One region of the Micromonospora echinaurantiaca genome, then DNA from elsewhere that is predicted to be linked to it. Evidence: riboswitches for the same ligand, from Rfam matches in the RefSeq annotation. Region 1 holds a riboswitch; the other holds the start of a gene.
The links. A riboswitch is a leader RNA that binds a small molecule or an ion and turns the genes downstream of it on or off. The one in region 1 is predicted to bind cobalamin.
Positions count from the first base shown of each region.

Region 2: another riboswitch for cobalamin. It lies ahead of cobN (cobaltochelatase subunit CobN); the one in region 1 lies ahead of GA0070609_RS08035 (ribonucleoside-diphosphate reductase subunit alpha).

Region 1 is NZ_LT607750.1:1,751,733-1,755,098, reverse strand. Features, by position in the region: gene GA0070609_RS08045 (energy-coupling factor ABC transporter substrate-binding protein) at 1-47, opposite strand, end outside; gene GA0070609_RS08040 (energy-coupling factor ABC transporter permease) at 44-724, opposite strand; cobalamin riboswitch at 755-926, opposite strand; cobalamin riboswitch at 1,220-1,431, shown strand; gene GA0070609_RS08035 (ribonucleoside-diphosphate reductase subunit alpha) at 1,548-3,366, shown strand, end outside.
Region 2 is NZ_LT607750.1:2,789,848-2,793,213, reverse strand. Features, by position in the region: gene GA0070609_RS12845 (MBL fold metallo-hydrolase) at 1-605, opposite strand, end outside; cobalamin riboswitch at 717-846, shown strand; gene cobN (cobaltochelatase subunit CobN) at 1,175-3,366, shown strand, end outside.

The DNA.
Region 1 (3,366 bases):
AGCACCGCGAGCAGCAACAGCAGGTTCACCCGGGTGAAGCGCTTCACGCCCGCACCTCCGCCGGCGTCCGCAGCACCCCGAGCCGGCGCAGGTCGTCGCCGCTGGTACGCGTCAGCAGGCGTACCACGAGCACGGAGAGCAGCCCTTCGCTGATCGCCAGCGGGATCTGGGTCACCGCGAAGATCCCGCCGAACTTCGCCAGTGCGGCGACGAACCCGGCGGCCGGGTCGGGGAACGCCAGCGCCAGCTGGACGCTGGTGACGCAGTAGGTGGCCAGGTCACCCAGCGCCGCGGCGGCGAACACGGCCACGTCCATCCCGCCACCGACCCGGCGGATCAGGGAGTAGACGGCGAAGGCGACCCAGGGGCCGACGATCGCCATCGAGAAGATGTTCGCGCCCAGCGTGCTCAACCCGCCGTGGGCCAGCAGCACCGCCTGGAACAGCAGCACGATGCCGCCCAGCACGCTCATCAGCGGTGGCCGGAACAGCACCGCGCCCAGCCCGGTGCCGGTGGGGTGCGAACACGATCCGGTGACCGACGGGATCTTCAACGCGGACAGCACGAACGTGAACGCGCCGGCCGCCCCCAGCAGCAGTTTCGACTCCGGATCGCGGCGGACCTGCCGGACCAGTGCCCGGCTGCCGTGGACGACGAACGGTGCGGACACCGCGAACCACGCCGCGGCCTGCACCGGGGGTAGATAGCCCTCGGCAATGTGCACGGGACGACCTTCCTCTCCAACACCTCGTGGATGAGATCACTCGTCAAGGCCGGTCTCCTGGCTCCCGGATCGACGCTCGCTCCGGCCTTCCCAGGCCCGGGTGGGCCCAGTGGCGTCGTCGGAGATCGCTACCCGGTCACAGTGGCGAGGGCCGCGCCGGTCTCACACCGGCTTCCCGTGCACCTTGACGGCGAGAGGCTATCCGGCGGTCATCCTCCGGGCAAGCGGCCGCCCCCCGCCCGAACACCTGCCGTCCGGCGGCCGCCGCCTCGCGACCCTGCTCAGAGGCGTTCCGCGGGTCGCGGGCCACGGCCGCGGATTGCTGGCCGCGGCGGCCGCCCCGCCGCCCGGCGCGCCAAACGGCGGGGCGGGCGGCTGCCGTCAAGCGCGCCCGACGGCGAGGCGGGCGGCTGCCGTCCGGCGCGACGACCGGTGAGACGAAGCCGACACGCTGACGCGACATCTGGTGTTGCCCGCACGACGGCAGCGGCATATATGGTGTCCCACGCAGCTGGTTCGGCCGCGTGACGGCGGCCGAGGCAAGAGGGAACCCGGTGCGAGTCCGGGACTGCCCCGCAGCGGTGAGTGGGAACGACCGCCGTCAACAGCACTGGGCCGCACCGGCCTGGGAAGCGACGGCCAGTAGGCGACCGGCGACCCCGGTCAGGCCCGCGAGTCCGAAGACCTGCCAGCGCGCCGTGCGCCGTCGCGCGCGGCGGTCGGAGGTCGCGCGGGACGACCGACGCCAGCAACCGGGCCTGCGTCGGGCCCGTTGGCGTTCTCCCGCGTCCGATGGCCATCGGAGACAGCGCGAGGAGAGGTCATGACGGTGGTACGGGAGCGGTCCGGGCCGGGCGCGGGCGCACCGGAGCAGCGCCGGCAGGTGATGCGGGTCCGCAAACGCAACGGTGGCACCGAGCCGGTGGACGTCAACCGGATCGTCGAGGCGGTGCAGCGGTGGGCCGCCGACCTGGCCGAGGTGGACCCGTTGCGGGTGGCCACGAAGACGATCAGTGGTCTCTACGATGGAGCGACCACCGCGGAGCTGGACAAGTTGTCGATCCAGACGGCGGCGGAGCTGATCGGCGAGGAGCCGCAGTACTCCAGGCTCGCGGCGCGGCTGTTGGCCGCGTACGTGGACAAGGAGGTCCGCGGGCAGGATGTGGCGAGCTTCAGCCAGTCCATCGGATACGCCCACGGCCTGGGCCTGATCGGCGACGACACCGCCGCGTTCGTGGCCGACAACGCCCGGGAACTGGACGACGCCGTGGACCCGGACGGTGACCTGCGCTTCGAGTACTTCGGGCTGCGTACCGTCGCCGACCGGTACCTGCTGCGCCACCCCGAGTCGCGGCTGGTGGTGGAGACGCCGCAGTACTGGCTGCTGCGGGTGGCCTGCGGGTTGTCGCAGACGCCGGTCGAGGCGGTCGGGTTCTACCGCCTGATGTCGTCACTGGCGTACCTGCCCAGCTCACCGACGTTGTTCAACGCGGGCACCCGGCACACCCAGATGTCGTCGTGCTTCCTGGTGGACTCGCCGCGGGACGAGTTGGACTCGATCTACGAGCGGTACCACCAGGTGGCGAAGCTGTCGAAGTTCTCCGGCGGCATCGGCATCTCCTGGTCTCGGGTGCGCGGCCGGGGCGCGCTGATCCGCGGCACGAACGGCCGCTCCAACGGCATCGTGCCGTTCCTGAAGACCCTCGACGCCGGTGTCGCCGCGGTCAACCAGGGCGGCCGGCGCAAGGGCGCGGCCTGCGTCTACCTGGAGCCGTGGCACCCGGACATCGAGGAGTTCCTGGAGCTGCGCGACAACACCGGCGAGGAGTCCCGGCGTACGCACAACCTCAACCTGGCCAACTGGATCCCGGACGAGTTCATGCGCCGGGTCGAGGCGGACGGCGACTGGTCGCTGATCGACCCGTCCGACGCGCCGGAGCTGCCCGACCTGTACGGCGAGGAGTTCGACGCCGCCTACCGGGTCGCGGAGAAGAAGGCGGTCCGGACGGTCCGGGCCCGGGACCTGTACGGGCGGATGATGCGCACGCTGGCGCAGACCGGCAACGGGTGGATGACGTTCAAGGACCCGTCGAACCGGCTGTCCAACCAGACCGGTGCGCCGGGCAACACGATCCACCTGTCGAATCTCTGCACCGAGATCCTCGAGGTGAACGACGACACCGAGACGGCGGTGTGCAACCTGGGCTCGGTCAACCTCGGCACGCACGTCACCGCCGACGGGGTCGACTGGGCGAAGCTGCGGTCGACCGTCCGCACCGCGGTGGTGTTCCTCGATCGGGTGATCGACATCAACTACTACCCGGCCGAGCAGGCGGCGGCATCGAACCCACGCTGGCGGCCGGTCGGGCTCGGCCTGATGGGACTGCAGGACGCGTTCTTCACGCTGCGCCTGCCGTTCGACTCGGCCGAGGCGAAGGAGCTGTCCACCCGGGTGCAGGAGGAGATCTTCCTGACCGCCCTGGAGACCTCGGCCGGCCTGGCGGAGCGGTTCGGCGCGCACCCCGCGTACGCCGAGACCCGCGCCGCCCGGGGTGAGCTGCACCCGGACCTGTGGGGCGCCGAGCCCGCGCAGCGCGAGCGGTGGGCCGCGCTGCGGGCGCGGGTCGCCGCGCACGGCCTGC
Region 2 (3,366 bases), 1.0 Mb from region 1:
TTGCCCCCGACGTGCCGCACCCGCACGCCCACCGGCAGCTCCAACTCGTCGGTGAAGGTCCGGGTGGGCGGCAGCACCGCGAAGTCGTCCCACGAGTCGACCGCCAGCGCCCGGGCCCGGAAGCTCGGGCCGAGCCGGGGGTTGGCCCGCACCTGCTCGCGCAGGTACCGGTGGCTCCACGGCCGGTCGGCCTCCGCGCGCAGCAGCCGCTCGCCGGTGACGTGCCCGACGATCTCCACGCCGGGCCAGGCGCAGGCGCCCCAGACGTGGTCCCAGTGGTGGTGGGTGTAGACCAGCCAGCGTGGTGGCGGCAACCCGGCGGCGCGCAGCGCGGCCTGGATCTCCCGGGCGTGCGCGGGGCTCTGCCCGGCGTCGATCAGCACGCTGCCCCGGTCGTCGGCCACCAGCGCGACGCCGGCCTGCACGGCCGCCGGATCCGGGTCGCCGGGGCAGCGCCAGACCCGGCCGGCAAGGTGCTCGAACCTGATGTCGGTGATGTCGGTGATGTCGGTGATGGCGGCACCTCCTCGAACGCGACGCGGCTGGTCGTGGCCCGATCCTAGGCGGCGGCGTTCGCGGGCGCGCCGCCGGGCAGGTGGGATCACAGTGGAGCTTGAGGGTCGGCTCGGGTGCGCGTCGACGTCGGGCGAGGTATCCCGAGGGCGCGTTGACCGGCGCAACGCCGGTGTGGCAGCATTCCCGGCCTGACGGCAGTGAAGGAAGCCGGTGCGATTCCGGCGCGGTCCCGCCACTGTCACCGGGGAGCGATCCCCCCTCGTGAGCCACGGCCGTGCGTGCGCGGTTGGAAGGCCGGGGGTGAGCGTCGATCCGGGAGCCAGGATACTTCGGCCGTCGGGAGTTGACCCCAGGGCGTGGACACCCGAGGAGGACCCGATGACGCACCGCGTCTCCATTGTCGACGGCCATCGCCGCACCCGGCCCGGCCGCGACCGCGCACCCGCGCCCACCCGCCCCGCTGCGGGCCGCCGCGCCGCCGCGCCCGCCCCGGGCCGCCGCCCCGCCGTTCACCGCTGAGTTCCGCACGCTGCCGCCCGGTACCGGCCTGCCGCCGGTGAACCGGTCGCCGGCGGCGCCTGCCCGCTGAACCAGCACCCGCCCCGCCGTGCCCGGCCGCCGCCGTCGACCGGGTGGGCGTCACTGTCCGGAGTCACCCGTGCGCATCCTGCTGCTCTCCACCGCCGACACCGACCTGCTCGCCGCCCGGGCCAGCGGCGCCGACTACCGGCTGGCCAACCCGGCCCGGGTCGCCGTCGACGCCGTACCCGCGCTGCTCGACGGCGTCCACCTCGCGGTCGTACGCCTGCTCGGCGGCCGGCAGGCGTGGCCGGACGGCCTGGCCGCGGTGCTCGCCTCCGGCGTGCCGACGGTGGTGCTCGGCGGCGAGCCGGTGCCGGACGCCGAGCTGATGGCCGCCTCCACCGTGCCGTCCGGAGTGGCCACCGAGGCACTGGCCTACCTGGTCGAGGGCGGGCCGGCCAACCTCGCCCAGCTGGCCCGGTTCCTCTCCGACACCGTGCTGCTCACCGGCGAGGGCTTCGCCCCACCCGCACCCACCCCGGCCCACGGGCTGTACGGCGAGCACCCCGCCGACCCGGACCGGCCGACCGTCGGCATCGTCTTCTACCGGGCGCACGCCCTCGCCGGGAACACCGCCTTCGTGGACACCCTCGCCGCCGCGGTCGACGCCGCCGGCGGCAACCCGCTGCCGGTCTTCTGCGGCTCGCTGCGCGGGCTCACCGCCGACGCCGGTCCGCTGCGCCTCCTGGCCGGCTGTGACGCGCTGCTGGTCACCGTGCTCGCGGCCGGCGGCACGGTCGCCGCGGACGCCTCCGGTGGCGGCGACGAGGACGCCTGGGACGTGGGCGCGCTCGCCGCCCTCGACGTGCCGGTGATCCAGGCGCTCTGCCTCACCAGCACCCGGCAGCAGTGGGCGGGCAGCGACGCCGGACTGTCCCCGTTGGACGCCGCCATGCAGGTCGCGGTGCCGGAGTTCGACGGCCGGATCATCACCGTGCCGTTCTCGTTCAAGCGGATCGACGCCGACGGGCTCTCCGGCTACGTCGCCGACCCGGAACGCGCCGCCCGGGTGGCCGGCATCGCGGTGCGGCAGGCCCGGCTGCGCCGGCTGCCGAACGCGCGCAAGCGGGTGGCGGTGGTGCTCAGCTCGTACCCGACGAAGCACTCCCGGGTCGGCAACGCGGTCGGCCTGGACACCCCCGCCTCGGCGGTCCGGCTGCTCGCCGCGCTCGCCGACGCCGGCTACCACCTCGGCGACGCGCCACCGCCGGACGACGGGGACGCGCTCATCCACGCCCTGATCGCCGCCGGCGGGCACGACGTCGAGTGGCTCACCCCGGAGCAGCTCGCCGCCGCGCCGGCCCGGGTGCCGGGCGAGCGCTACCGCCGCTGGTTCGACCAGGTGCCCGCCGAGCTGCGCGAACGAATGCGCGAGCACTGGGGCGAACCACCCGGCGAGCTGTACACCGACGGCGGCGACATCGTGCTGGCCGGGCTGCGGTTCGGCAACGTGGTGCTGCTGATCCAGCCGCCGCGCGGCTTCGGGGAGAACCCGATCGCCATCTACCACGACCCGGACCTGCCGCCCAGCCACCACTACCTGGCCGCGTACCGCTGGCTGGCGGCGCCGGTCGCCGACGGCGGCTTCGGCGCGGACGCGGTGGTGCACCTGGGCAAGCACGGCACCCTGGAGTGGCTGCCCGGGAAGGGACTCGGCCTGGCCGCCGGGTGCGCCCCCGACGCCGTCCTCGGCGACCTGCCGCTGGTCTACCCGTTCATCGTCAACGATCCCGGCGAGGGCACCCAGGCCAAGCGCCGCGCGCACGCCGTGGTCGTGGACCACCTGGTGCCGCCGATGGCCCGCGCCGAGACGTACGGCGACCTGGCCCGGCTCGAGCAACTGCTCGACGAGTACGCCACCGTGCAGGCCCTCGACCCGGCCAAGGTGCCCACCGTGCGGGCGCAGATCTGGGCACTCGTGCGCGCCGCCGAGCTGCACCACGACCTGCACACCGAGCAGATGCCCGGCGAGGACGACTTCGACGACTTCGTGCTGCACCTCGACGGCTACCTGTGCGAGGTCAAGGACGTGCAGATCCGCGACGGGCTGCACGTGCTCGCCGCCGCGCCGACCGGCGAACCCCGGGCCAACCTCGTCCTCGCCGTGCTGCGCGCCCCGCAGGTCTGGGGTGGCCGGTACGCGCTACCCGGCCTGCGGCAGGCGCTCGCCGCCGCGTACGGGCTGGACGAGCAGGCGCTGCTCGCCGCGCCGGGGGAGCGGCTGACCCCGCCGGCGGCGCTGACCGACATCGTCGACGGGCCGGCCGG